4 regions of the Paraburkholderia tropica genome follow, and region 1 is predicted to be linked to each of the others. Evidence: predicted binding sites of a transcription regulator. Region 1 holds the regulator's gene; each other region holds the start of a gene.
The links. The regulator LexA, encoded in region 1, represses DNA repair genes until DNA is damaged. The targets are predictions, from matches to a motif close to ACTGTATNNNNATACAGT.
Positions count from the first base shown of each region.

Region 2: imuA (translesion DNA synthesis-associated protein ImuA) is a predicted target of LexA. The motif match lies at 5,710-5,727, and genes of this name have one in related genera.
Region 3: dinB (DNA polymerase IV) is a predicted target of LexA. The motif match lies at 6,336-6,353, and genes of this name have one in related genera.
Region 4: G5S35_RS05525 (VRR-NUC domain-containing protein) is a predicted target of LexA. The motif match lies at 4,813-4,830, and genes of this name have one in related genera.

Region 1 covers NZ_CP049134.1:1,800,437-1,807,655, reverse strand. The annotation lists gene G5S35_RS08070 (permease) at 1-507, shown strand, start outside; gene G5S35_RS08065 (hypothetical protein) at 684-1,106, shown strand; gene G5S35_RS08060 (ABC transporter permease) at 1,118-1,954, opposite strand; gene nodI (nodulation factor ABC transporter ATP-binding protein NodI) at 1,974-2,882, opposite strand; gene G5S35_RS08050 (universal stress protein) at 3,232-3,699, shown strand; gene G5S35_RS08045 (DUF2939 domain-containing protein) at 3,795-4,511, opposite strand; gene G5S35_RS08040 (hypothetical protein) at 4,681-5,040, opposite strand; gene lexA (transcriptional repressor LexA) at 5,104-5,754, opposite strand; gene G5S35_RS08030 (sulfate ABC transporter substrate-binding protein) at 6,024-7,070, shown strand; gene cysT (sulfate ABC transporter permease subunit CysT) at 7,184-7,219, shown strand, end outside.
Region 2 covers NZ_CP049134.1:2,130,014-2,137,232, forward strand. The annotation lists gene G5S35_RS09595 (error-prone DNA polymerase) at 1-3,170, opposite strand, end outside; gene G5S35_RS09600 (Y-family DNA polymerase) at 3,189-4,850, opposite strand; gene imuA (translesion DNA synthesis-associated protein ImuA) at 4,732-5,598, opposite strand; tRNA gene G5S35_RS09610 (tRNA-Pro) at 5,918-5,994, shown strand; gene G5S35_RS09615 (hypothetical protein) at 6,434-7,219, shown strand, end outside.
Region 3 covers NZ_CP049136.1:1,007,030-1,014,248, forward strand. The annotation lists gene G5S35_RS28000 (TonB-dependent siderophore receptor) at 1-341, shown strand, start outside; gene G5S35_RS28005 (ABC transporter substrate-binding protein) at 376-1,314, shown strand; gene fhuB (Fe(3+)-hydroxamate ABC transporter permease FhuB) at 1,307-3,331, shown strand; gene G5S35_RS40335 (VOC family protein) at 3,360-3,608, opposite strand; gene trpS (tryptophan--tRNA ligase) at 4,004-5,020, shown strand; gene dinB (DNA polymerase IV) at 5,085-6,239, opposite strand; gene G5S35_RS28030 (MFS transporter) at 6,598-7,219, shown strand, end outside.
Region 4 covers NZ_CP049134.1:1,223,013-1,230,231, forward strand. The annotation lists gene G5S35_RS05515 (ATP-dependent Clp protease ATP-binding subunit) at 1-608, shown strand, start outside; gene G5S35_RS05520 (ATP-dependent DNA helicase) at 715-2,982, opposite strand; gene G5S35_RS05525 (VRR-NUC domain-containing protein) at 2,979-4,805, opposite strand; gene G5S35_RS05530 (hypothetical protein) at 4,948-5,472, shown strand; gene G5S35_RS05535 (DUF3443 domain-containing protein) at 5,533-6,558, opposite strand; gene G5S35_RS40165 (hypothetical protein) at 6,521-6,766, shown strand; gene G5S35_RS05540 (DUF2844 domain-containing protein) at 6,866-7,219, opposite strand, start outside.

The sequences.
Region 1 (7,219 bases):
TTCGGCCTCGGCTGGCTCGCCAACCGCATGGTCACGCCCGACGAGGCGCGCGCCGCCGACGACCGTCTCGCGCTGTTCGCGCGCCAGCAGGCCGAGGGCGGCAACGCGCTGGTGCGCTGGGCGCGCCTGTTCCTGCGCATGGCCGTGCGCCTCGTGCCTGAATACATCGTGCTCGTGCTGCTGCTGGGCGCGGCGCGCGCGTGGCTGTTCCCGCACATCGGTCCCGATGTGACGAGCAGCCTCGGCTGGATCGTCGCCTTCGCGGTCGCCGGTATGCTGTTCGTGATCCCGACCGCGGGCGAAGTGCCGATCATTCAGGCGATGCTCGCGCTCGGCATGGGCGTGGGCCCGGCCGGCGCGTTGCTGATGACGCTGCCGCCCGTGAGCGTGCCGTCGTTCGCGATGCTGGCGCGCTCGTTCCGGCCGCGCGTGCTCGTTTTGGTTGGCACGGTGGTCGTGCTGTTCGGCATCGTGGCGGGGCTGGCGACGGTGGCGCTCGGTTTCTGACGTCGCGGCGTCGCGCCGTGTCGACGCCATATCGACGCCATGTTCGAAGAATCGGGGTCAATTGAAGCCAAAACGTCGCGGGCGCAATGCTACGATGGCGTCATAAGGATCACGCATCAACGACGGACGGCGGCGGCGCCGTCCGCACAGACGAGGGCTTTGGCCCGGGAACCGGCATGGCACAGCAAAAAACCAATCCCAAACTCGAACAGGCGCTGACGCGCGGCGACCTCGCGATCCGACAGGCCAATTCGGCCCGCGCGACGGCGGTGTTGCGCGCGCTCGGCAAGATGATCATCGAGGCGTCGGCGACCATCGGGGTCGAGGCGAACGTCGCGATTCCCGATGGCGATCGCATCTACGATCCCGCCGACGGCCTTTGGCCGCAGCAGTTGCTGATCTCGCTCGACGGCCCGGTCGAGGACGCCGATCCCGAGGAAATCCGCACCGTGCGCCTGCTCGCGCAGACGCAGGGGACGATGTTCCGCGTGGAATGGCATCGCGCCGACGGCAAGATCGGGCGTCAGGAAGGGGGCCCGTTCGCGACGGTCGCGTTTATTTCGGACGTCGACATTCCCTGGGGCGACGACGAAGACTGACGCCGCGCGTCCTAGCGCATCATGCGCCGGCGGAACAGGATCGACGCGATCCCGAATGGCACCAGCACGTAGAACACAAGCACGGCCAGATGCAGCGCCGCGTGCTCGACGGGACGCCCGAGCATGGCCGGGCGGATCAGTTCGACGGCGTGCGCGAGCGGCAGCATCAGCGTGATGTGCTGCGCCGCCGCAGGCAGTTGCGCGATCGGGAAGAACACGCCCGAGAGCAGCAGCATCGGCGTGAGCACCAGCGTCTGATAGAACATGAAGAAGTCGTAGGACGGCGCGAGCGCGGTGACGATCATCGCGCAACTCGCGAACGCGAGGCCCGCGAGCGCGATCACGGGCAGCGCGAGCAGCATCGACGGAAAGCTCGCATAGCCGAGCGCGCCCGCCACGATCATGATGGCCGCGCCCGAGAGCATCGACTTGCTGGCGGCCCACATCACTTCGCCGAGTACCACGTCGCCGAGCGACAGCGGCGTGTGCATGATCGCCTCCCACGTGCGCTGCACGTGCATGCGCGAAAAGCCCGAATACATCGATTCGAAGCTCGCCGACATCATCACCGACGACGACACCGTGCCCGCCGCGAGAAAGGCGATGTACGAGACGCCGTCGACGTGACCGACCATCAGCCCGAGCCCGAAGCCCAGACCGAACAGATAGATCATCGGATCGGCGAGATTGCCGAACATCGACGCGAGCGCGAGCTTGCGCCACACGAGATAGTTGCGCCGCCACACGGCGATCCAGTGCGTCGCGTTCGAGGGCAGCGCCGCGCGCGGCTCGCGCAGGGGCGGCGGGGCGCGGTGCGTGTCGGGCGGAGTGTGAGTGCGTGTCTGCATGGTGTCGGTCGTGGGCGGCTCAGTCCTGCATCTCGCGGCCCGTGAGCCGCAGGAAAACGTCTTCGAGATTCGCGGGCCGGTGCAGATAGCGCAGGTCCGAGCGGGGACGCAACTGCGCGTGCACGGGCGCCGGGTCGTCGACGTAGCAGAACAGCGTTTCGCCGCTGATTTCGGTGCGCTTGGCGTAAGGCGCAAGCTCGTCGCGCAGCGCGGCCGGTTCCGGTCCGTAGACCTCGATCACGTCGCAGCCGATTTCGGTTTCGATCAGCGCTTTCGGCGCGCCCTCGGCGATCTTGCGGCCTTCCTCGATCACGCAGACGCGATTGCACAATCGTTCGGCCTCCTCCATGAAATGCGTCGTGAGGAGAATGGTCTTGCCGCGCGCGAGCAGCGAACGCAGCCGCTCCCAGATCAGATGACGCGCCTGCGGGTCGAGGCCCGTGGTGGGTTCGTCCATCACGAGCACGTCGGGATCGTTGACGAGCGCGCGCGCGAGCGTAAGCCGCCTCCGCATGCCGCCGGACAGTTCGCCCACGCGCGCGTCGGCCTTGCTTTCGAGCCGAGCGAATTCGAGCAGCGGCGCAACGAGATCCTGAGTCTGCCGAGCGGAGAGCCCGAAGTAACGGCCGAACACGAGCAGGTTCTCGCGCACGGTGAAATCGGGATCGAGATTGTCGAATTGCGGCACCACGCCGACGCGGGCGCGCGCATGACGGGCGCGCGCGGGGACGGGTTCGCCGCACAGGCTGATGCGGCCCGCATCGGGCGAGACGATGCCAAGCAGCATGCGCAGCGTCGTGGTCTTGCCCGCGCCGTTCGGACCCAGCAGTCCGAAACATTCGCCGGGGACGACGTCGAACGACAGACCGTTGACGACCGTCCTGTCTCCATAGTGCTTGATGACCTGCTCGAATTCGATGGCGGGCATGGTTGAGCGATGTCGGTGAGCGCGCAGGTGGTGCACGCGCAAGGCGGCCTATTCTAGAGCATTGCGGCGCGCGAGGTTGGTGCATGCCGATCGCGCGCGCGAGCGCGATGGCTCACACGGAAGCCTCGGCGCGCGCCTGGTGTGCACATGCAGGCGCAGGTGCGCATGCCGCGTCAATCGCTGACGCGGCAATCATTGTCCTTGTGCGCAAATCCAGTGCCGGCGGGTGTTGCGCGCGGTTTGAGAGCTGCCGCGCACCTGGCGTTTTCCAGCCCTTGCATGTGCAATTGCGGCGCACCATGATGCAGGTACGACCTGCGTTTTCGCGTGGGTGTTGGGGGAAATGATCATGGCGAGCTACAAGAAAATCCTGCTCTGTTACGACGGCTCGCGCGAAGGCCGCAAGGCGCTGCGTTGCGGGGCCGATCTGGCCTTGGATCTGCACGCCGAGACGCATCTGCTCTCGGTCGTGGACATGCGCTCGACCATCGCCCAGAGCGCCGGCCTGCTGACCGATGTGGCGTGCGGCCGCTTCGAGGAAACGGCGCGCGAGATTCTGCAGGAGGGCGTCGACTGGCTCACCGAACGCGGCGTGCGCGCGCAGGGCCACTTCGCGTTCGGTCATCCGATCGACGAAATCGCGAATCTCGCCAACGAACTGCAGGCCGATCTCGTAGTGGTGGGGCATCGCTGCCGCACAGGTCTGTCGCGCTGGTGGATGGGCGCGGGCAATACGCCGCTGCTCGATCGTGTGTCGTGCAGCATTCTCGTGGCGTGTTCGTCGCCTGCTGAAGACAAGCAGCAAGCGGCCGCGTAGGGCGCGTGCGCGGGGCTGGCATGCGTTTAACGTCTTGCCGGCCCGCCGCGCAATGATTGCCGCCTTGATGCAGACGATCAGCCATTCGCGCCCGATCAGTTTGGCGTGTTCGCGCCGCTTCCCGAATCGGGTTCGTTCAATTCCACCGCCGCGAGCTTCCACGAGAACAGGCCGTGCCGCTCCAGGATGGCGGCATAGCGCTCGCTGTGCGCGCTGCGCTGCCATGTGACCGCGAACTCATTGATGCTGCGATAACCCGCCGTGGCTTGCGAGCGGGGTTGCGCTTGAGCGGGCTCGGCCGGTGCGCCGGGGTTGGCGGGCGCTTCGGATGAGGTGCCACTTGGCGGCGCGGATGGCGGCGCGTTTTCTGCGGGCGGAGCCGGCGGCGGCGCGGCGGGTTGTTCGCCGGGCTTGCCGGTGGGCGGCATACCGTTGAGCAGCGCGGCGACGCCTTCAGGCGTGGCGTAGGCGTCGACGAGCGGGCCGATCAGCGCCGAGCCGATCACCGCGCCAAACAGCAGTAACGGATTGCTGCTGTGCTCGGCCTGAATGCGCCGTTGCAGCATTTCCCCGGCCTGTTGCTTGAGACTCGCGCGCAACGCGGGGTAATCGACGTATTCGCTCAGCGCGGCCGCATCGCGTGCGTCGGCGGCCTGTTTGAGATGATTCAGCGCGATATACGGCGAGGCGTAGCCGTAACCGAGCGCGGCCACCACGGCCGCCGCCGCAACGGCGATGGCGACGGGCTTCTTCCAGTTCGAGGACTTGCCGGCGCGAGAGCGAGAAAGCTTGGGTGTATCGGTATCGGTCATCGGAGAGCAGGCGCGCCGCGCGAGCAGCGCAAGGGTTCAAATAGCGGTTGAGTCGGAGCGGTTGAGTCGGCGATTCAATCACAGTGTTGACCACACGTGCGCCAAAACGATCCCTACACCCGCAAGAACCTCCGCCGACACGCTATTTCCCACCTTCCGATTTCACACCTTACTTCGCGAGCGCCGCCGCCAGATCGCTTTGCTGTTCGGCGATGCAGCGGTCGATGGCACGGCACACCGCGTCCATCGTGCCGACCATGATGAGACGCGACTGACCGTGATACACGCGCACCGGCGCGCGGCGGTCCGGCTGTTCCGTATTCAGCGTGCTGTTCAGCGACACGCGGGCGAAGGCCGGTTGCGCCGACGGCAGCGGCGGCAGTTCCGGCGTTTCCAGCTTCTCGAAAAGCGAGCCATTGAGCGCGGCGGCTGAGGCGCGCGCTTCACGCATTGCGCACGAGGCGATTCCGCGCAGATGGCGCAGACGGCCGAATTGACGGAAGGGCAACAGGCGGGCAAGGCGTTCCATGACTCTCTCCAGAGAAGTGCGCCACGAGGCGCAAAACCAGCGCTGACAGGCGCGGATGGATTCTTAGAATTCGGTGGGCCGGATCAGACCGACGGCAATGCCTTCGAGCGCGAAGTCGGCGCTGCCGGCCTGCACGAAGATGTTGTCGTAGTCGGGGTTCTCCGCGATCAGTTCGATGCCGTTGGGCTGGCGCTTCAGACGCTTCACGGTGACGTCGTCGCCCAGACGCGCCACGATGATCTGGCCGTCTTTCGCTTCGGCCTTCTTCTGCACGGCGAGCAGGTCGCCGTCGAGGATGCCGGCGTCGCGCATCGACAGCCCGCGCACCTTCAACAGATAGTCGGGGCGGCTGGAGAACAGCGCCGGGTCGCAGGCGTAGTTCTGCGAGATATGTTCTTGCGCGAGGATCGGGCTGCCTGCCGCGACGCGCCCGACCAGCGGCAGCGAGAGCTGCATGATGCTGGCGTGCGGCAGCGTGAACTGGTGCGGCAGGTCGTCGGGGCCGGGCATCAGACGGATGCCGCGCGAGGCGCCCGCCGCAAGCTCGATCACACCCTTGCGGGCCAGCGCGCGCAAATGCTCTTCCGCCGAGTTGGCCGAGCTGAAGCCCAGTTCGGCGGCGATCTCGGCGCGCGTGGGCGGAAAGCCGGTGCGCTCGATCGCGCGGCGGATCAGATCGAAAACCTGCTGCTGTCGTGCGGTGAGTTTGGTCATGTCGACACTGTATGTTTGAACAGGTAACTGTATTTTTATACAGTATTCGCCGCTTTTCAAGTGTTACTTGAACTTTGTCGTTTGGGTGCCGCCACAGCAGCGTTTCCCGGCGATCGGACGGACGAAAACACGCTCAAACGTCCGATTCCTCCGCCCTTACCACTTTTGCGTATTAAAGAATGAAAAAACATCATTTTTAATAATGTAAGCGGATCGCTAGACTGGCCTTCATCGATCGCAAGCACCACACGACAAAACGGAGAAAGTGGATGAATCAAGGCAATACGGGGCGCGCAGGCTGGCTGACTTCGCTGGCTGCAAAACTGGTCATCGGCATCGCACCGCTCGTCGGCATGGTGGCGATGGCGCCGGCTGCGCACGCGGATACCTCGCTGCTGAACGTGTCGTACGACCCGACGCGCGAGCTGTATCAGGAGATCAACGAAGCCTTCATCAAGCAGTGGAAGGCGAAGACGGGCGAAACGCTCACCATCAAGCAGTCGCACGGCGGCTCGGGCGCACAGGCGCGCTCGGTGCTCGACGGCCTGCAGGCGGACGTGGTGACGCTGGCGCTGGCCTGGGACATCGACGCGCTCGCCAACAAGGGCATCGTCGCGAAGGACTGGCAAAAGCGCCTGCCCGACAACGCCTCGCCGTACACCTCGACCATCGTGTTTCTGGTGCGCAAGGGCAATCCCAAGCACATCAAGGACTGGGACGATCTGACGAAGCCGGGCGTGTCGATCGTCACGCCGAATCCGAAGACCTCGGGCGGCGCGCGCTGGAACTACCTCGCGGCCTGGGCGTACGCCGAACATCAGCCGGGCGGCAACGACCAGAAGGCCAAGGAGTTCGTGACGAAGCTCTACAAGAATGCGGGCGTGCTCGATTCGGGCGCGCGCGGCGCGACCACGAGCTTCGTGCAGCGCGGCATCGGCGACGTGCTGATCGCCTGGGAAAACGAGGCCTTCCTGTCGCTGAAGGAATTCGGTCCGGACAAGTTCGAGATCGTGGTGCCGTCGGTGAGCATTCTGGCCGAGCCGCCGGTTGCCGTGGTCGACAAGGTCGTCGACAAGAAGGGCACGCGCAAGCAGGCCGAGGCGTATCTGCAGTTCCTCTATAGCGAGGAAGGTCAGGAGATCGCCGCGAAGAACTTCTACCGTCCGCGTTCGGACAAGGTGCCGGCGGCGCTGACGGCGAAGTTCCCGAAGCTGAAGCTCTACACGGTGGACGACACCTTCGGCGGCTGGGCCAACGCACAGAAGACGCATTTCGCGGATGGCGGCGTGTTCGACTCGATCTACCAGCCGCAATAAGCGCAGTCGCGGTTGTGCAGTAGCAGTATCGACGTAACGATAAGAACAAGGCGCGCCCAATGAGGCGCGCCTTTCGGCGCAACAGACGCGCAACCCATGTGAAGAGATCCAGCATGACGACGTTCCGATTACGCAAGCCAGGCGCGCTG
Region 2 (7,219 bases), 330 kb from region 1:
CGCAGCAGTTCGAGCGGATGGCGATTGAGCGTGAGACGCAGGCTGGCGTAATCGGCGACGATCTCCGCGCCTTCCGAGGCGCGCGGCAAGTCGAGCCGCGCCTCGGCCACGGGCGCGTCGCGCAGCAAGGCCGGCACCGCATGCTGCGCGGTCACGGCCCACCACGCCTCGCGCCGATGCCCGGCGATGCTCGCGAGCGCATTGGACGCCGCCAGCGCTTCCAGCTCGCGGCGCGTAAGCCCGGCGCGGCGCGCGAGGTCGTCGACATCGGTGAACGGCGCCTCGGCGCGGGCGGCCATCACGCGGCGCGCGGCGTCCTCGGAGAAGCCCTTGATGAGACTGAAGCCGAGCCGCACCGCCGGGCCGTGGCGGCCGTAATGACGCGGCGCGAGCAGGACGCGCGCGCGCACGACGCCGCGATAGCCGCGCATGAGCGGCCGGCGACGCGTTTTTTTCTGCGCGACAAAGCTCGCCGCGTTTCCATGCACCTCATCGTTGAACGTCGCGGCGCGCAACAACGCGCGATAACGCGCGACGTCGGCACAACGCGCGGCCTCGCCATCGGCATCGGCGGCAAGACGCACGCCCGGCGCGCCGCGCACTTCCAGCACCGACTCCCAGTCGCTCAAGCCGATATCGGGCGCGCGCACCTTCACGCCATGCCGCTTCGCGTCCTGCACGAGTTGCGACGGCGAATAAAATCCGAGCGGCTGACTGTTCAGCAAGCCCGCGAGAAACGCCGCGGGCTCGTAACGCTTGAGCCATGAACTCGTGTAGACGAGCAGCGCAAAGCTCGCCGCGTGACTCTCCGGAAAGCCGTAATCGCCGAAACCCTCGATCTGCTTGCAGATGCGTTCCGCGAACTCCGGCGAGTAGCCCTTGCGCAGCATGCGCTGCGTCAGATCGGCCTGATACGGTCGCAGATCGCCATCGCGCCGCCACGCCGCCATCGCGCGGCGCAGCTTGTCGGCCTCTTCGCCGGTGTAGTCGGCAGCGACCATCGCGAGGTGCATGACCTGCTCCTGGAAAATCGGCACGCCGAGCGTGCGTTCGAGCACCGGACGCAGTTCCTCCTTCGCGTATTCCACCGCTTCCTCGCCGTGCCGGCGCTTCAGATACGGATGCACCATGTCGCCCTGAATCGGCCCCGGCCGCACGATCGCCACCTGAATCACGAGGTCGTAATACGTCTGCGGCCGCAGACGCGGCAACATGCTCTGCTGGGCGCGCGATTCGATCTGGAAGACGCCGACCGTATCGGCGTGCGTGCACATCTCGTACACGGCGCGATCTTCGACGCCGATGTCCTGCACGCGGAACTGCGGCAAGCCGCGCCGCAGCGCGACGCATTCGAGCGAACGCCGGATCGCCGAAAGCATGCCGAGCGCGAGCACATCGACTTTCAACAGGCGCAACGCGTCGATGTCGTCCTTGTCCCACTCGATCACGTAGCGGTCCTTCATGGCCGCGTTTTCGATCGGCACGAGCCGCGAGAGCTTGTCGCGCGCGATCACGAAACCGCCCACGTGCTGCGAGAGATGCCGCGGAAAACCGCGCAGCTCGCGCGTGAGGCGAATGAGCTGCTGCGTGACGTGCGAATCGGGCGAGAAGCCCGCTTCCTCGAGATGATGCGCGATCGAATCGGGACCGTCCCACCACTGATGCGCGCCCGAGAGTTTTTCGACCAGCATGGTGTCGAGCCCGAGCGCCTTGCCCACGTCGCGCAAGGCGCTGCGCGAGCGATAGGTGATCAGCGTCGCGGCCAGCGCGGCGCGGCGCGTGCCGTATTTGCGATAGATGTACTGGATGACTTCCTCGCGGCGCTGGTGCTCGAAATCGACGTCGATGTCGGGCGGCTCGTTGCGCGCGCGGGACAGAAAACGCGCGACCAGCATGTTCATGCGCACGGGGTCGATCTCCGTGATCATGAGGCAGTAGCAGACCACCGAATTCGCCGCCGAGCCGCGGCCCTGACACAGGATCTTCTGCTCGCGCGCGAAGCGCACGATGTCGTGCACAGTGAGGAAATATTTCTCGTACTGCAGCTCGGTGATGAGCGCGAGTTCCTGCTCGATCTGGTCGCTGCGCTTCTTGTTCAGGCCGTCGGGCCAACGCTCGGCCACGCCCTTCATGACGAGCTTGCGCAGCCACGAGCCCGGCGTTTCGCCCGGCGGCACGAGTTCCTCGGGATACTCGTAGGCCAGCTCGCCGAGACTGAAAGTGCAGCGGCGCGCGACGTCGAGCGTCGCGTCGAGCGCCTCGCGCGGATAGATCGCGCCGAGCCGCACGCGCGAACGCAGATGGCGCTCCGCGTTGACTTCCAGCGCGCGGCCGCACGCCGTCAACGGCTTGCCGATGCGGATCGCGCTCAGCGTGTCCTGCAAGGGCTTGCGCGAGCGAGCGTGCATCAGCACGCCGCCCGTCGCCACGAGCGGCAGACCGCTTTCCTGCGAGACGTGGCGCAGGACTTCGATCTGCGCGTCATCGCTGCCGGTTTGCCAGAGTTCGAGCGCGAGCCACGCGCGCTCGGCCGCGAAACCCGCGAGCCAGTGCGCGGCGCGCAAGGTCTGCGCGAGCGTGGCCGTGCGCTGCGGCACGAGCAGCAGCACGCAGTCGCGCAGATGCTTCAGGTGCGTGAAATCCTGGGCGGAATCGGCGGCATGGGTTTGCGGATCGGTGAAGTCGGACGGCGTCACGCGGTACTGGCCCTTCGGCGCCCGCGAACGCGCGAGCGTGATCAGCTCGCAGAGATTGCCGTAGCCCTCGCGGTTCATCGCGATCGCCACGAGCGTGCAGAACGGCGCGCCGTCTTCGTCGACGAGATTCAGTTCGCTGCCCGTCAGCAAGTGCAGCGACGGCACGAACGGGCCGGGCGTGCGCGCCTCGGCGTGCGCCTTGCGGCGCGCCTCGTCGTAGTCGTTGAGCGCACTCCAGGCGCGCACGATGCCCGCGAACGAGCACTCGTCGGTGATGGCGAGCGCGCGATAGCCGTGACGGATCGCCTGCTCGACCAGCTCGCTCGGACGCGACGCGCCGCGCAGGAACGAGAAGTTGGTCAGGCAGTGCAGCTCCGCGTACTCAGGCAACTGCGCCGGCAACTGCGCGGGCAGCGACGAAGACGACGATGATGGTTGCGCGGGCAACGAATCGCCCGCTCCGCTGATCGACATGATGCTCGATAAAAACCGCTAGCCGAACAGGCCTTGCAGATACCACTGGCCGCCGATGCGCTCGCGATACAGCCAGAACATGCGGCCCTGATCGTCGGCGGCGACGTAGTAGTCGCGCTCGACGCCCTCGCCGTCCCACCAGCCGGCCTCGATGCGCTCGGTACGCGTGAGCGTCTTGAGCGGACGCCGATACACCGGCCGGTCGCCGCGCATCGCGAGCTTGAGCGGTTTTTCGAGCAGCCACGCCGGACGCGGCTGCGACGGCAGCGGCACCTCGGGCAGATCGAACGCACTCTGCGCCGGCGTGCTTTCCGGCGGCTCGCCGCTCGGCGCGCGCTCGCCCTTGCGGCCCTCGCGCGGCTTGCGCGGCGCCGCGCGGCGCGCGCTCGCCCGCCACGTGCGCGCCGACATGGCGTGCTCGGGCCGGTGATCGTCCTCGACGAAAAGTTGCAGCACGTTCTGCTCGCCCACGCGCGCGCCGATGCGCTCGAACAGTTGCGTGATCGACGCCTCCGACGCCTCGGGCATCGGGAACAGCGTGTCGGTGGGCGCGGCATATTCGCTGACCTGGTCGGCAACCAGCGCGAGCCCGATGACCGGCGCGATCAGCTCGGTCTGGTTGAGCTTCTCGCGCAGCAGCCAGAGCAGATGCTCGGGATCGCGCGACGGCGCGGCCCACGCAAGCGCGAGGCTCGACGTGCGCGGCGCGTGGCGCGACGCAAGCTCGTGTTCGAGGCGCAATTCGAAGCCGCTCAACGCGCCGTGCTGCGCGGCGAGCCAGCCCGCCAGCTGCATCACGAGACGGCGCGCGGCGAACAGCAGCGCCTCGGCGCTTTCCACGCGCGCCTGCAATTCGAGCGACGTATGAAACGACGGCGGCGCGGCGAACCAGACACGCGGATCGGGCGCCTCGCCGCGCGCCTGCGCGAGCCACGCGAGCACGCCGTCGCCGAAACGCCGCACGATGCCGTCGCGCGGCAGCCGCCGCAGATCGCCGAGCGTCGCGCAGCCGATCTGCGTGAGCGCCTGTTCGTGCTGCGCGGCGAACGGCGCGAGACCGACCGGCAGCGCGTCGAGCGCGCGCGCGAGCGTCGTTTCCTTGAGTACGTGCCAGCGCCGCGACGAGACCCGCGTGGCGCGCGCCTGCGCCAGCGTCCACGCACCCCACGCCGTGGGCGCGCAGGCGATGCGCGCGGCGTGCCCGCAGCTCGCGACCGTGGCCGACACCTTCGCGAGCAACGCGCGCACGCCGCCGAACAGCCGCAGCCCCGAGCCGACTTCGAGCAACAAGGTATGCGACTGCGCGAACGACACCTTCGGCGTGTAGGCGAGCAACGCGAGCGCGAGCGCCTCGAACGCGCGCTGCTCGCGCGCCGCGTCGGCTTCGAGCAGCACGAGGCCCGGCGCGAGCGCCAGCGCATGCGCGCGCGTGGCGCCGGGCTGCACGCCGAGACGGAACGCGTCGAGATCGGCGATCAGGATGCGCGCGTGATCGGCGAGCGCATGGCAGCGCTCGGGCGGCGCGGCGGCTTCATCGTGCGGATGGGCGGGATCGGCGTGCTCAGCCCGCCTGTCCTGCGGCGGCAGTGACGACAGTGACGGCGGTGACGGCGGCGCGGGCGGCAGGATCGGTTTGACGGCCTCCAGCGGCAACAACGGCAAGGTGACGGCGATCCACAGCATGATGATTGGCCCCGGGCCACGGCAGCGCCGACGCCTCGCCCGGCTGGGGCAACAGCGACGCCTGCAACGGCAAAGTAATGACGAGTGGCTGGGCGGGCGGCGGCCCGCGGCGTTTGAAGATATCGACGGACACGGCGGCGAGCTGCATCCAGGCGCGCCGGTTCAGACTCGCGTCCGCCTCGGGCGGCGGCACCGGCGTGCAGACCATGCGCAGCGGCGCCGGCGACGACTGGTTGCGCGCCGCAGGCGGCCGCATGAGAAACGCGAGCGCCTGCGAATCCTGCGCGGCGACCTGCAGACGGCGCAGGGTGTCGGCGCGCGCCTTCGGCTGCCAGAGCATCACGGCGCCGATGCCGTCCTGCTTGAGCGCCTGCTCGGCGGCCCAGGGCGCCTCGTGCTCGCTCGCGCGCACCCAGATCACGCGGTCGAGCGCGATGCCCCACGCCTTGAGCGCGCAGGCGTACGGCTGCCACGGCGGTGCGACCAGCAGCACATGACGGCCCGCCTGCGCCGTCAGCGCGCGCAGCGCGGGCGCGACGAGCCGCATCTCGCCGATGCCGCCCTGCTCGACCAGCAGCTCGGTCAGGCTGCCCGCGGGCCAGCCGGCGCCGGGCAACAGGGCGTCGAGCGCTGCGTGACCGCTCGACACCGTGCGCTCGCTCGCGTACGCGAGCTGATCGCCCTGCCAGACGCGGCTTTGCAGCCGCGACGGCAGATGCGCGGTGAGCTGAATCGCGGCGGCCATGCGTGCGCTCCGTTGCCGGGTTGCCCTGTCGATCGGGAATAGTTCGCCCTGCCCGGCAATGAAGGGGCATGGCGAAGGGAGTTGGGCGGGCGCATCGGGTGGCGCCGTAGTCCTGTATATTTATACAGTATTTCTGCGCGTTCCTGGAAGGGAGTTTTGGGTGGCCAAGGGGTGGCCCGGGGTGGCCAGGCCAAGACGCGACGCGGAATTTTGAGGGGCGGATGGCGTGCCGGGATCGTCGCAAAAGCATCGCCAGCAAAAACAGCGAGCAAACGGATTTGACGCCGCGGGTAGGAAGACGCTACAATCCGCGGCTCCTCGGAGCGTAGCGCAGCCTGGTAGCGCATCTGATTTGGGATCAGAGGGTCGTAGGTTCGAATCCTATCGCTCCGACCAAGGAAATCAAGGGGTTACAAGTCGTTGGCTTGTAACCCCTTTCTGTTTTTGTTTTCCGTTACCGTTCTGTTACCGGAAAACGGGGCGCACGACGCAAGACGTTACCGCGCTACGTCACCCCTTATCGGACTCAACATCGCGCACGCGGCGATTGAAGCGGTGTCAACTCCGCCGGGATGCGATCCGTCTTGACTACGTCGAACGGACATCGGTTGCCACGAGCAGTCATCGTGAGCATCTATATAGAAGACACATCGTAGAAGGCACATCGACGCCAGACTGTCAGTTGCGTTAGGAATTGTCCGCTGACCAAAATGATATAATGACTTCGGTGCTCCATTCGCGCGCCTCCCCAGCTTACCTAAAGCTGACAAGGACACATGTCCAGCAGAACCGCCCGCTCCCCTAGGAGCGCGTCCGTTTTCGCCTGGAGATTTTCATGTCCGCGTCATCCTGCAGCATCGCCTTCGGCTACGACGAGTTCTACGCCGAGTACCTAAACGTCCCTTGGAACAAGGGACTGATGGAGCGCTCTTCCGCTCCCCTGCCTCTTCCCGCGCAATTCTCGTCCCACAATCCGCGAGATTGTTGCCTGCTCGCACTACACGGGCACATTCTTTATCCACATGACGAACGAAGTGCCAAGGAACGCGTCAAGGACGGCGGCTCATATGGCAAGACTGTCGCGCATCGGATGCAGTTGTTTGAAGACATGGTGGGGGAATTCAACGCCTTGCAGCAGCAAATGAAGCACCTGTTAGGCGGAGCCATCACCATCACCATTGATGATGGTCCGGTACTGGATTCGTTTCCACTTGCTGACTTTGGTGGAGCGGCAATCGTAGAGGCTGCACCGCAGTACGAAGCGGACCGCAAGCTCTTGAAGTTGGGTCAATCGGGGCGCCTTAATCACTTTGCGCAAGAGTACGGGTTCGCTAACTACCCAAAGTTTCGAGAATTCCTCGAGCGCCTCGATGAAGAGGCGCGGCGCATGGGGTACCCCTCATACAGCGCAATCTGTGTTCCGACACGCTACCTTGAGCATGTGCAACGTCAACTAGCGGCAGACGACAGCATGCAATCTACGCTGGCAGAGCTGGCGGAGAAGCACGCTCTTCTCCAGCAGCAAACGGCGTTCACCATTGAGCGCTTCGTCGCATGTAGACGCGCGCAAAAAACGCTGGACTTCTTTGTCGATGTAAGCGAGGAAGGGGTGATCATCTCT
Region 3 (7,219 bases), on a different replicon from region 1:
CGAACACGGCGGCGCAGGTGGGCAAGCGCCTGACGATGGCGCCGCGCAACATGGCCAATCTTTGGGCCGATTACACGCTGCATGGCGGCGCGCTGCGCGGTCTGGGCTTTGGCGGCGGCGTGCGTTATATCGGCATGTCGGCGGGCGATACGACGAATACCTTCGACGTCAGCAGCGTCGTGCTGCTCGACGCGGCGGTCCACTACGATCTTCGCAACTGGAAGTTCGCGGTCAACGCGACCAATCTGACGAACCGCACCTATGTCGCGTACTGCTCCGGCGGTGCGTGCTATTACGGTTCGAAGATCGGCGTGCTGGGTACGGCGAAGTATCAATGGTAAGCGCGTTGAGCGAGAAACGATGAAGGGCGCGCGCATGCAGCGACGTCAATGGCTCGCGGCCGCCGCCGCGGGTCTCGCATGCGCGCTCGGACCGCGTGCGGTGTGGGCGGCGGCGGACGTGGCGGGGGTGGGAGGAACGTCGGTGCCGAAACGCATCGTCGTGATGGATTTCGGACTCACCGAAATGCTGCTCACGCTCGGCGTGACGCCGCTCGCCACCTCGGTGCCGGACTGGTATCGGCGCACCAACGTCGCGCCGCCGCTGCCCGCCGGGGTGATCGATATCGGCTTGCTGTATCAGCCGAACGTCGAATTACTCGAACAATTGCGTCCCGATCTGCTGCTGCTCACGCCCGCGCATGCGCCGATGCGTGCGCAACTCGAACGCATCGCGCCGACGCTCACGCTCGCGCTGTCCGCGAACGGCGTGGCGCCGTGGACGCAGATCGCGAACGAGACGCGCCGGCTCGCGCGCGTGCTGCATCGCGAGCCGCAGGCGCAGACCGCGATCGCCGCCGCCGACGCGCAAGTGAGCGCGGCGCGCGCGTGTCTGCCTGCGGGCGGCGAGAGCGCCGCGCCGGTTTTCGTCGTGGAGTTTATCGACGACCGGCATCTGCTCGTGTTTGGAACCGGCAGTCTGTTCGGCGATGTGATGACGCGCATGGGGCTGCGCAACGCGTGGACCGGGCCGACCAACGCGCGCGGCTATGCGGTGACCGACTTCACGCGTCTCGCCGATGCCGCCGACACCGCCGATGCCGCCCACGCGCGCCTCGTCCATATCGACCCGCTGCTCGACGCCGCGCGCGCGACGCTCGCGCAGGGCGTGCTCTGGCACAGCCTGCCGTTCGTGCGCGCGGGCCGCGTGGCAGGCATGCCGAAGGTCTCGCAGGGCGGCGCGCTCTACAGCGGCGCGCGCTTCGCGCGTCAACTCGCGGATGTGCTGCTTGCACCGGAGGGCCAACATGCATGATCTGCCGAAGACGCGCGCAGCGGGCACAGCTCACGCACGCGCGCCCTTGATCGGATTGTTCGGATTGCTAATTATTGCCATCGCGCTGACGTTGCACGGTCTTTCCGCGCATCTGCCCGCAAGCGACTGGATGCGCGCGCTGATCGCGCCGAACGTGGACGACATCCGCGAAATGGTGGTGCATGAAAGCTGGCTGCCGCGCCTCGCAATCTCGCTGCTGTGCGGCGCGGCGCTCGCGCTGGCGGGCGTGGTGTTCCAGCAGATCTTGCGCAATCCGCTGGCCGAGCCGATGACGGTGGGCGTGTCGGCGGGCGCGTATCTCGCGTTGCTGCTCGCGACGCTGTGGGCGCCCGCGTGGCTGCTGCCATGGCGCTCCGGCATCGCGCTCGCGGGCGGCGCGCTGGCGATGCTGGTCGTGTTCGCGCTCGCCTGGCGGCGTGGCTTCGCGCCGATCACGCTCGTGCTCGGCGGCATGATCGTCAACCTGTATTGCGGCGCGCTGAGCCTCGCGCTGTCGATCATTTACGAGCGCTCGCTGGCGGCGATGTTCATCTGGGGCGGCGGCGCGCTCGCGCAGCAGGACTGGCAAACGACGCTGTGGCTGCTGCCGCGCGTGCTCGTCTGCGCGGCGCTATGCGGCGCGCTGGTGCGCCCGCTCACGCTCGCCGGACTCGACGACGCCGGCGCGCGCAGCCTTGGACTCGCGCTGACGCGCACGCGCTTGCTGGCGCTGGCGGCGGCGGTCGCGTTGACGGCGTTCGTGGTCGCAGCGGTCGGCGTGATCGGCTTCATCGGGCTGGCCGCGCCCGCCGTGGCGCGTGCGTGCGGTGCGCGGCGTCTGCGCGATCAACTGACGTGGGCGCCCGCGATCGGCGCGCTGCTGCTCTGGGTCACCGATCAGGCGATCCAGCAACTCGGCGGCCTCGCGGGCGAACTGTTGCCGACGGGGGCCGCGACCGCGCTGTTCGGCGGCCCCTTGCTGCTCTGGCTGGTGCCGCGCCTGAAGACGCGCGCGGCGGCGCCGGGCACGCAGGCGGCTGAATCTGCGCGCGCGGCGAGTGCGCTGCGTTCGCCGCAGGCCACGCGACGCCTGCTCGCGTGCGGCGCGCTGGCGCTGATCGCGGCGGTGATCGTCGCGGCAGCGTTCGGGCGCGGCCTGGACGGCTGGCACTGGGCGAGCGCCGACGAATGGCGCGGCTTGTGGCGATGGCGCGCGCCGCGCATCGAGAGCGCGCTCGCGGCGGGCATGCTGCTCGCGCTGGCGGGCACGCTGCTGCAACGACTCTCCGGCAATCCGATGGCGAGTCCCGAGGTACTCGGCATCAACGGCGGCGGCATGCTCGGCATGATTCTGCTGCTGTTCGCCGTGCGAGCGCCGGGCGCGCCGCTGATGTTCGCTGCCTGCGGCGCGGGCGCGCTGACGACCTTGCTGGCGATGCTCGCGCTCGCGCGCCGCAGCGGCTTCGCGACCGGGCAACTGCTGCTCGCGGGCATTGCGGTGGGCGCGCTGTCGCAAGCGGTGTTCGGGCTCGTGATCGCGGGCAGCGGCCCGTATGCGCCGCTGCTGCGCAATCTGCTGATGGGCTCGACCTATCTGATTGACGCGTCGCTCGCGTCGGGCGCGCTCGTGCTCGCGGTGGCGCTGCTGGCGCTGACCTTGCTGTGCGCGCGCTGGCTCGACATCTTTCCGCTGGGCGCGCCGGCGGCGGCGTCGCTGGGCGTGCCGGTGCGACGCGCGCGACTGCTGATCCTGCTGCTGGCGGCGCTGCTGAGCGCGGCAGCCGCGATGATCGTCGGACCGCTCTCGTTCATCGGCTTGATGGCGCCGCACGTGGTACGGCGCATGGGCTTCCGGCGCGCGGTGGTCGAACTGCTGGCGTCGGGGCTGCTCGGCGCGCTGCTGATGGTGCTGTCCGACTGGCTGAGCCGCAACGTGCTGTTCCCGCAGCAAATGCCGGCCGGGTTGCTGGCGATGATTGCGGGTGGCGCGTATCTGATGGTGTCGTTGGCGCGCTGAAGCGGCGGTGCGCCAATCGACGCCGCGCTCAGGCGTGGCACATGCACAGTTCGAATTCGTGTCCGTCGGGGCTGCTCAGGACGACGCTTTTCATCGCCTCGATTTTCAGTCCGTCCATGACCACTGATGCGCCGTTCTCAATCGCACGCTCATGAAATCGAGCAGCGTGGCTTCTTCGAATTCGAAAACGGGCACGGCGCTGCTGCCTTTCAATTCGTCGCCGAAGTCGTTCAGCAGCAAGCCCAAACGGTTTGTGCCGATCATGAACTCGGTCCACTTAGCGGATTGCCTGTGCGGTTTCTGATCGAGAAGCCGTTGCCAGAAAGCGGTCGATATCTGCATGTCGTTGACTTTCAGGTACACCGTACGAAGTTGCATGGCGGGTCTCCGGGTGGGATGGGCGGATTCTGGCAGAGGCAAAAACAATCGTTGCGCTGGCCGCCGAGCGGACATGGTCGGCGTCAGGGTTTTTTCCTTCGATCGCCACCTACGCTATACTCTCCCCCCATGGAAACCAAACCGCTTTCGCTCATGTTGCACGGTTGGTGGCGCGCCTGAATCCGGCGGCCCGTTTCCCCACGCATATCGCGAACGTGATGCCGCCAGTCCTGGCGGCATTGTTGTTTTAGCGCGCCGAAGACTGGTGGCTCGATTAATGTGAGACTCCAGTCCATGACACAAGCAAGCCGCCCCACCATCCTGACCGGCGACCGGACCACCGGCCAGCTGCATCTCGGCCACTACATCGGCTCCTTGCGCGCGCGCGTTCAGCTCCAGAACGAAGCGGACCAGTTCCTTCTGCTCGCCGACGTCCAGGCGCTCACCGACAACGTCGGCCGCCACCAGAAAGTCACCGAAAACGTCATCGAAGTCGCGCTCGACTATCTCGCCGCCGGCATCGATCCCGCGAAATCGACCATCCTGATTCAATCGCAGGTGCCCGAACTCGCGGAACTGTCCCAGTATCTGCTCAATCTCGTGACGGTCGCGCGCCTCGAACGCAATCCGACCATCAAGGAAGAAATTCGTCTGCGCGGATTCGAGCGCGATATTCCGGCGGGTTTCCTGACCTATCCGGTCAGTCAGGCGGCGGACATCACGGCGTTCAAGGCCACGCACGTGCCGGTCGGCGACGATCAGTTGCCGATGATCGAGCAGACCAACGAACTGGTGCGCCGTTTCAACAACACCGTCGATCGCGCCGTGCTGGTCGAATGCGAAGCGGTGCTGTCGAAAGTCACGCGCCTGCCCGGTATCGACGGCAAGGCCAAAATGAGCAAGTCGCTCGGCAATGCGATCACGCTGGGCGCGACGCCCGATGAAATCACCAAGGCGGTGAACAATATGTACACCGACCCGAACCATCTGCGCGTGAGCGATCCGGGCCGCGTGGAAGGCAACGTGGTGTTCTCGTTCCTCGATGCGTTCGAACCCGATGTGGCGAAAGTGGACGAGCTCAAGGCGCATTATCAGCGCGGCGGCCTGGGCGACAGCGTCGTGAAGCGCGTGCTCAACGAGCGCCTGCAAACGCTGATCGAACCGATTCGCACGCGTCGTCGCGAGCTGGAAGAAGATCGCGGCGAAGTCCTCGAAATTCTGCGTCGCGGCACGATGCGCGCGCGCGAAGTGGCGGCGCAGACGCTGTCCGAAGTGAAGGGCGCGCTGGGTCTGAGCTATTTCCAGAACTGAGCATGACGTGCAGCGAGCGCCGCATGAAAAGCGGCGCTCGCTTTATCTTTTCTGCTTGCTCGTTTCAGGGACCGAACGGCAATTCGCCTTGAATAGCGCCGTTAATCGGGTTGTCCGCCGAATAGCGTTCGAGCGCGCTCACGCGCACGCCAATCAGGCGGATGCGCCGATCGAGATCGATCCGTTTCAGACACGCGCCAACCGCGCGGCGAATGGCGGCGGTATCGCGCACGGCCATCGGCAGCGAAATATCGCGGGTGACGATTTTAAAGTCCGCGAATTTGATTTTCACGCCCACGGTGCGGCCGCAATACCCTTTGCGCTCCAGATCCTGCGCAACGCGTTCGCATAGCTGCGTGAGCGCGGGCGTGAGCACGGCACGGTCGCGCCCGACGTGCATGTCGCGCTCGAACGTGGTTTCGCGGCTCATCGATTTCGGTTCCGACGACACCACCACTTCGCGATCGTCCTCGCCATGCGACACGCGCGCGAGCCACGCCGCGTAGGTGCGGCCGAAATGTTCCTGCAAAAGCCCGAGATCCGCTTTCGCCAGATCGCCGATCGTGGCGAAACCCAGCTCCGCGAGCCGCTTGCTCGCGCGCGGCCCGATGCCGTTCACTTTCTTCGCTTCGAGCGGCCAGATGCGCGCTTCGAGGTCCGCCATTGTGAGCAGCGTGAGGCCGTCCGGCTTGTCGAGTTCGGAGCCGATCTTGGCGAGCAGCTTGTTGGGCGCAATCGCGATCGAGCAGGTCAGGCCGGTTGCGTCGCGCACCGCGGCTTTAAGACGCGCGCCGATGTCGCGCGGCTCGCCTTCGACGTCGGTGAGATCGATATAGATTTCGTCGATACCGCGGTCTTCGATCTGCTCCGTGAAGGCGCGCACCGCGCTTTTGAACAGCCGCGAATAGTGGCGATAGGACTCGAAGTCGGTGGGCAGCAGAATGGCGTCGGGCGCGAGTTGCGCGGCCTTCATCATGCCCATTGCGGAAAACACGCCGAATTTGCGCGCTTCGTAGGTGGATGTGGTGACGACGCCGCGCCCCACGTAGTCACGCAGGCGCGCGAAGCGGCGCGTGCCGTCGGGCAGCGTCTCGGGCACGGCATTGCGCCCGCCGCCGATGACGACGGCCTTGCCGCGCAGTTCCGGATAGCGCAGCAATTCCACGGAAGCGTAGAACGCGTCCATGTCGAGGTGCGCGATGCGCCTTTCGTCTGGCATGCCTGGTGTGTGAGAAATGGCGTTCGAACAGTGAGGCCGCGAACGCAACGTGTTTCGAGCCAACGCCGCGCCGCGTCGGGCCGTGCGTTGCCCGTAACTGTACATTCATACAGTGTTTTTGTCACCTTGTTGGCGATGCCGCCAATGCAACGGCGGCGCAGACAAACCGCGCGCAATGAGGTGGAGACGTGGCGACGCAGCCTGCCCGATATTGCTTCTATTCACCACGCGATTAATCACGCTCGCCGCTTTGCATTCCTCGCGCACCGGGTAAGCATTCGCTAACTCGTTCGTTGTGCTGCACCCATGGGCCTCCTATAACTACGCGCTGTCATGGCCGTCATTCAAGGGGATTCCATTGAGCACGCTCGATATTGATTCAACTGTGTCGTCGCCGATTCGTTCGGCCAGCGACGTTTCGCGCCTCATCAACACCAGCACCGCGCGCGCAAGTCATGCACGCGTGATCGTGCTGCTCGCGCTCGGCGGCGTATTTCTCGACGCTTACGATCTCACCACGCTGTCGTACGGCATTCAGGATGTCGTGCGCGAATTCAACCTGACGCCTTCGCTGACCGGCATCGTCACGTCGTCGATCATGATCGGGACCATACTGGGCAGTCTCGTCGGCGGCTGGTTTACCGATCGTATCGGCCGCTATCAGGTCTTCATGGCCGACATGCTCTTCTTCGTCGTCGCGGCGATCGCCGCCGGGCTCGCGCCCAACGTCTGGGTGCTGATCGCCGCGCGTTTCGTGATGGGTCTTGGCGTGGGTATCGATTTGCCCGTAGCGATGGCGTTTCTTTCCGAGTTTTCGAAATTCCAGGGCAGCGGCAATAAAGCTTCGCGGCTCGCCGCGTGGTGCCCGATGTGGTACGCGGCTTCATCGGTGTGCTTTCTGATCGTGTTCGGGCTGTATTTCTTTTTACCGCAGGAGCACGCGGGCTGGCTGTGGCGCGCCTCGCTGATCTTCGGCGCGG
Region 4 (7,219 bases), 580 kb from region 1:
AGATCATCATGGAGAATCTGGAGCAGCCCGAGGCGAAGCGCAAGAGCGACAAGGATGTGCGCGGCGAGTTGATGAAAGTGCTCAAGGGCCACTTCCGTCCGGAGTTCCTCAATCGCATCGACGAGATCATCGTTTTCCATGCGCTCTCGAAGGACAACATCCGCAATATCGTGCAGATTCAGCTCGACCGCGTGACGCGCACGGCGGCGGCGCAGGGCATCATGCTGAAGATGAGCGAGGCGCTTGTCGATCATCTGGTGGAGGTGGGGTATCAACCGGAATTCGGCGCGCGCGAACTCAAGCGGCAGATTCGCCAGGAAGTGGAAACGCGGCTCGCGAAGGAGATACTCGGCGACGCGCTGCAATCGGGCGATACGGTCGAACTGGGCTACGACGCGAGCGCAGAAGAAGTCACCATCAACAAGATCGCGGTGCCGCCCGATGTGAAGGAAGGCAAGGCCGCGAAGAAGGCGAAGGGTGACGGCAAAGCGGCGAAACCCGACGTCAATGAAGTCGCGCCCGAGATTGCCGCCGACGACGCCGAGGGCGATCCGCCGCCGCCTCCGAAGAAGAACGGCAAGGGCGCGGGCAAGTCGAAATCGGCGTGATCGGTGTGATCGATATGCGCTAGAAGCGCTCGCGTGGAAACCGGCGTCGCGTGCGGCGCCGGTTTTTCATGGTCGCAAGATAGTTCGGCATACTGATGAATGGCGGTTAGCCGACTTCCCACCAGGCAGGCAGCAGCGCGCGCACGTCGGGCCGCGCAAAGCGGTCGTCGAGCAGATGCACCACGCCGCTGTCGCGCTCGGTGCGAATCACGCGGCCGGCCGCCTGCACGACCTTGCGCAGACCGGGAATCAGATAGGTGTAGTCGAAGCCCGCGCCATAGAGCGCGTCCATGCGCGCGCGGATCGCTTCGTTCACGGGGTTCACCTGCGGCATGCCGAGCGTAGCGATGAAGGTGCCGATCAGCCGCGTGCCCGGCAGGTCGATGCCTTCGCCGAACGCGCCGCCGAGCACCGCGAAGCCCACACCGCTGCCGCCTTCGACGAAGCGTGCGACGAAGTCCTGCTGCTGCGCTTCGTCCATCGTGCGCGACTGCATCCACACCGGTACATGAGGATGACGCGCGACGAAGGCATCGGCGGCGCTTTGCAGATACGCGTAGCTGCTGAAGAAACACAGATAGTTGCCCGGGCGCTGCGCATATTGCGCGGCGACGCGCGTGACCAGCGCGTCGAGCGAGCGCTCGCGGTCCTTGTAGCGCGTGGAAATGTCGCGCGCGATCTGCACGTCGAGTTGCTCGGCGCGAAACGGCGTGCCGATCTCGACGTTCACCGTATTCGCGGGCAGACCGAGCATGTCGGTGTAATAGTGCGTCGGCGCGAGCGTGGCCGAAAACAGCGTGACGCTGTGCGCCGCCGCCACACGTGGACGTAACGCGCCCGCGGGCACGATGTTGCGGATGCAGAGCGCGGAGCGCGTGCGCTTCGCGTTGCTCGCGGCGGGCAGCGGCGTGACGTCGAAGATCGAATGCTGATCGAAGCGCTCGGCGATGCGCACGAAATGCAGCGCGTCAAAGTAGAACCGTTCGAGTTCGGGATCGCGCACGAGCGCGGGTTCCGCGAGTTGATCGCCGATCGCGCCGATCACGTCGCCGAGCGCGGCGATCAGGGCGTCGGGCAACGCGTCGCGCGCGCGCCACGCGTGCGGCTGCACGGCGTTTTCGGTGTTCCAGTGGCGCGTGAGGCGGGTGAGCGCGCGCTTGACCGGCGCGCTCGCGCCGCGCTTCACGGCGTCGAGCCGCGTCTGCACGAGTTCCGCCGAGTACATCGCGCGGGCGCGTTCGGGCAGGTTGTGCGCTTCGTCGACGAGCAGGCTCGCGCGCCATTGATTGTGCGCGGCGAGCATGAACAGCATGGCGCTCACGTCGAAGTAGTAGTTGTAGTCGCCGACGATCACGTCGCTCCAGCGCGCGAGTTCCTGGCCGAGGTAATACGGACAGACCGCGTGATCGCGCGCGACGTCGCGCAGCGTGGCGCGATCGAGCCGCACGCGCGCGAGCGCCGCCGAGCGCGCGGCAGGCAGGCGGTCGTAGAAGGCGCGCGCAAGCGGACACGATTCGCCATGACACGCCAGTTCGGGATGCTCGCAGGCCTTGTCGCGCGCGACGAGTTCGAGCACGCGCAGCGGCAGCGCTGTGTCTTCCTGCGTGCGCGTCAGCGTCGCGAGTGCATCGAGCGCGAGCTGGCGCCCCGAGCTTTTCGCGCTCAGAAACAGCACCTTGTCGATGCCCGCGCGCGGACACGCCTTCAATTGCGGAAACAGCGTGCCGATCGTCTTGCCGATGCCGGTGGGCGCTTGCGCCAGCAGGCAGCGTGCTTGTGTGGCCGCGCGCCAGACCGCTTCGGCGAGATCGCGCTGGCCGTGACGGAAGTCCGCGTGCGGCAGTTGCAGCGCGGCGAGCGCCGCGTCGCGCGCGCTGCGATGCGCGCTTTCCTGTTCGGCCCATGCGGAAAATCGCGCGCACTGCGACTCGAACGTGGCGCGCAAATCGGTGGCGCTGGCCTGTTCGGTGAGTGCGGTTTCGCGGCCCGAGGCGATGTCGTAGTAGACGAGCGCGAGTTCGATCGTGTCGAGCGCCCGCTTCTCGCACATCAGCGCGCCATAGACGCGCAGTTGCGCCCAGTGCAGCGCGCGGTGGTTTTCGCGCATGGCGTCGAGATCGCCGCGATAGGTCTTGAACTCTTCGAGCCGGCGTTGCGCGGGATCGTAGCCGTCGGCGCGGCCGCGCACGGTCAGCGTGCCGACGGTGCCGGTCAGCGCGATTTCGGTTTCGTAGCCGGACGGGCGGCGCGCGGCGATGGCGGCATGCCCGGCGCGGCCTTCGCTCGCGTCGGGCGACGGCGTGAAGCGCAGGTCGAGGTCGCCGCGCTTCGCGGTGAACTCGCAGAGCGTGCGCACGGCGACCGTGTAGCTCATCGCGCTGTTTCCGGGTGGGACGCGAGCGTGCCGCTATCGCTTTCTTCGCGCTCGTCGCTATCTTCGCGTGCCCAGTGCGCCTGCAGCACCGTGACGGGCATGCCGTGCGACGCGCAATAGGCGAGCCAGCGGCGCTGGTTGTCCTGCAGGCGGTCGCCGGGGCCTTTCACCTCGATCAGCTCGTAGCGGCGTTCGCGCGGCCAGAAACGCACGAGGTCGGGCAGGCCCGAGCGGTTGGCGGCGGGCTCGCGCAACAGACGCTCGAACCACAGACGCAGATGCGCGGCCGGAAAGCAGTCGAGCGCGAGCGTGAGCAGCGTGTCGTCGAGCGCGGGCCACGCGACGTAAGGCGACTGGATGCCGTATTTCTCGCCGAAGCGCATCCGGATGGTCGCGCGATAGGTGCCGTCGTCGAGTTCGGCGAGACAGGCCGCGAAGCGCTCGGCGCGCCGACTGACGAAATCGGCGGCGTGGAGGTCGGCAGGGCCGCGCTGGAAAGGATGGAAGAACGCGCCCGGCAGCGGCGCGAACAGCGCGGGCCAGCAGAGCAGGCCGAACAGACTGGTGATTAGCGTGTTCTCGACGTAGAACACGGGCGCGTCGTCGGTGCTGAGCGCGCGGCGCGATGCTTCTTCCACGCGCAGAGCCGCCCACGCGGCGGGCAAGGTCAGCGAGAGCTTCGCGTGGGTGGACGCGGCGGTGTCGTCCGCTTGGCTTGCGTGTTTTTTCGCGCGTGTGCGCAGCAGGCGGCCGAGCGTGCGCGCCGCGCGTTGCGCCTCTTCCTCGTTCGCCGGCGCGGCGGCAATCGCCTGCGCGAGGGCCACGGCTTCGTCGCGGCGCGCGAGTTGTTCGAGCACGCGCACGCGCCGGTAGCGCGACTCCGGATGCGCGCTGTCCACGTAGGCGCGCCACGCGAGGTCGGCTTCGCTGGCGCGCTCGGCGGCGAGCCCCACGGCGTGGCGCAGACGGTCGTGACGCGCGCGCAGCCACGCATTGCCGTGCGTGCGCGGCGCGAGGGCGTCGAGCGTATCGAGCGCGCACGCGAGGCCCGCGACCGGATCGTCGGCGAGATCGAGCGCTTCGCGGCAATCGCGCAGGGCGAGATAGGCGTCGATGTCGGCGCGCTGCTGGAACACGCGCGACGCCGCATCGAGCGGCACCTGCTCGTAGCGATAGACGCCCAGATCGGCGAGCACGAACTCGGTCCAGTCCTGGCGCAGATTGCCGAAGAACATCAGGCGCAGGCGCTCGCACAGCGGCGCGGCGTTGAAGCGGAACACGGCGTCGGCGGAAGCGGGGAACCACGCGGCCCATTCGCGTGCGTCGGGCGCGAGAGCGTCGAGCGCGGCAAGCGTGGCGGCGCGCGTGGCGCTGCGTTTGTCGAGCGCTTTGAGCGCTTGCAAGGCGGCTGCGCGTGATGGAGCGTCGGCGGTGTCGGCCAGGTCGGCCAGGTCGGGCTCATGGGTGACTTGCGCGAGGTGCGCAGCGAGCGCCAGCAATTCCGCCTTCGTGACGATTGCCGCGAGCGCATCGAAAGCGAGCACGGGCGCGCCGTCGAGCCAGCCGCCCGCCACCAGCGGCGCAGCGGCTTCGCGCGGGCAGCCGATTTCGGCGTAATCGAGCTTGCTGGCGCGAAAATCCGGCCCTTTGCGCATCAGCATGCGCACGAACAATGCACGCGAGGCGCGCGGCAGGGCGACGAAATCGCGCAGGAAGCGGCGTTCCCCGTCGTCGAAGAGGTCGGCGCAGCGCGCGTCGAGCCAGCCGAGCGCACGCTCGAAGTTCGCGAGGTAATAGAACGGATCGGGGGAGTCGGGAAGCACGCGCGGCACTGTACGGATATACAGCAGCGATGATAGCAGGCCCGCGCCGCCGCGCATCGCTTCGACGGAGGGCGCGGCCTACCGTAGGCTACAATTGCCGCAGCCTGAAAACCGAACCGCGCTTCGAGCGCATGAAAGAGCGATGAATAAACGGAATGTCAGCCTCGTCGGCCTTGCGGCCGGCGTTACCCTGCTCGCGGGATGCGTCGCGCAGTATCAGAATCCGGGCGCCTGCGAGCAGGAGATGCGCACGCGGCTGAACCAGGCGTCGCTGGGCGAACTCTCCGTCACGCATACCGCCGTGGCCTATCGCGGCGAACGCGTGGTGATCGAAGGGCATCTCGAACGCGGCGTGTTGCCGGCTTCGGAGGCGGTCGCTGCGTCGGCGGCTGTGGCTGCGAGCGGGGCGCATGCGGCTTCGGGTGCGTCGAGTGCTGCGGCGGCTTCGGCAGCGTCGGGTGCTTCATCGACGCATGCGGCGGAAGCCAAGCCCACCACGCCCGTCGAGCTGATCGCCCGCAAACTCGGCCTGCACAAGGCGCCGCCCACGGCCACCGCCGCCGAGTGCACCTACGATCACACCGGCAGCCTCACGTCGTTCCACTGGCTCGCGCCGGCCGCGCTCGCGAAGACCACGCCGGCTTCCGACGCCAGCGCGCAAGACTAAGCACGTTTCGTCCATCATGACGAGGCGCGCCGCGCGCCTCGCTCCATTTTTTCCCCGTCATCAGAACGCGAAGTACGGTCCCGCGCCCACCGGCGTCGCCTGGGCCTCGATCGCCGTATAGACGCGCTTGCCGAAGAAAAACGGCAGGCCCCATCCGAACGCATGGCCGTTGTAGCCCGCCAGATTCGCGAACGCCCAGTTGCCGCTCGCGAAGAGCGTCTGCGCGCTGTCGATCGAAAGCGCGGCGGGCGCGCCGGTGCCGTCGATGCCCTTGATCGTCGCGCTGAGACTTTGCGGCGATGACGGGCAGTACCAGACGCCGCAGCGCGTGAGCGTCGCGTTGGCGAAGAAGAATCCGTTCGAGCCGCTGTCCAGATAGCTTTGCGCGTAGACGCTGCCGTCCGAGGTGGTGGTCGAGACGAAGCCCGTCACGGTGTTCGCGCGCAGCACCGTCGCGCCGCCGAGCGCGTTGTTCGACTGCGAGCCGATGCCGAAGATCAGCGATCCGGACACGCTCGATGCGCCGCTCGCGGCCACGGCGGGCAGGTCGAGCACGACGCCGTTGTTGTCGGTGGCGAAGGCGGCGACGGGGTTGCGCACCTGCTGCGCGAGCGGCTGCGCGCTGGCCGCGCAAGTGCCCGACGCGCACGCGTAGTACCACGATCCCGACGCCTGATTGACGCACGACGCGCCGCAGTCGGCATCGAACGGACCGACGCCGAGGATGCCGTTCGCGCGCAGCGTCCCGGGCGTCAGCATCGCGAGGCCGCGGCCCTGGCAGGCGCTCGGCGTGGCGGGCACGGCCGGGTCGGCGATCACCTGGATCGGCAGCGCGGACGCCACTTCGCCCGCGAGCCGCACGTCGGCGCTGCGCACGGCGCCCCAGGTGTAGCCGCTGCCGAAGCCCGCGCATTCGCCCGCGATGGCCTGGCCGCCCCCCGCCGACACCGCGGGCAGATTCAGTCCGGCGGGCAGCGCGGAAGCGAGCAGCCGCAGGCCCTGCGAACCGGTGTCCACCTGCACGTTGCCGATGGTCGCGCAGGTGTTCGTGCCCGGCACGCAGACGGTCACGGTCGTGGTGAGCATGTTGCGCGTCGAGCTGGGCGTGGCCGCGACGCTCACGGGATGCACGTTGGGCGTGCTCGACGGCGGCACGCTCGTATTGCTGGTGTTCGGCGCGGGCGTGGCCGCAGGTTTGACGGCGGTAGGCGCGGCGGTCGCGCTGGGGCGGGCGGACTGCCCGCGCCGTTGCCGCCGCCATCGCCCCCGCCGCCGCCGCAGGCGACGAGCGTGACGCTCAGCGCGAGCCCAAGGACGCTCGCGCAAGCGAGCAGGCGCATGCGGCGGCCGGATGGCGCAGACTCTTGTGCCCGCGCTGGAAGTTCATGTGCGTTCATTGCAGTGCCCTCTCAGTGATGCCGACGGGCAGCGCGCCGGGCAGCCACGCGCGCCCGATGTAACCGCGCATGTGACCGCCGGTTTCGACGATGACCGATGGCGTTTCCACGCGCGCGGCGTGCAGTTCGTCGCCGCCGGCGGCGTGCAGCGCTGCCGCGCCGCTGTGCCAGGTGGCGGCGTACGGGCCGAGGAGTGTGTCGAGATTGGGCGTCGCCGGACCTTGCCAGGTGTAGGCGAAGATCCGCCGGCTGCGGGCGTCGATGTAGACGTTGACGGTCGTGCCCGCTGCATCGGTGTAGCTCGCCATCCGCGCCTCGCCGCCCGCGACGCTGTGCGCGGGCGGCGAGGC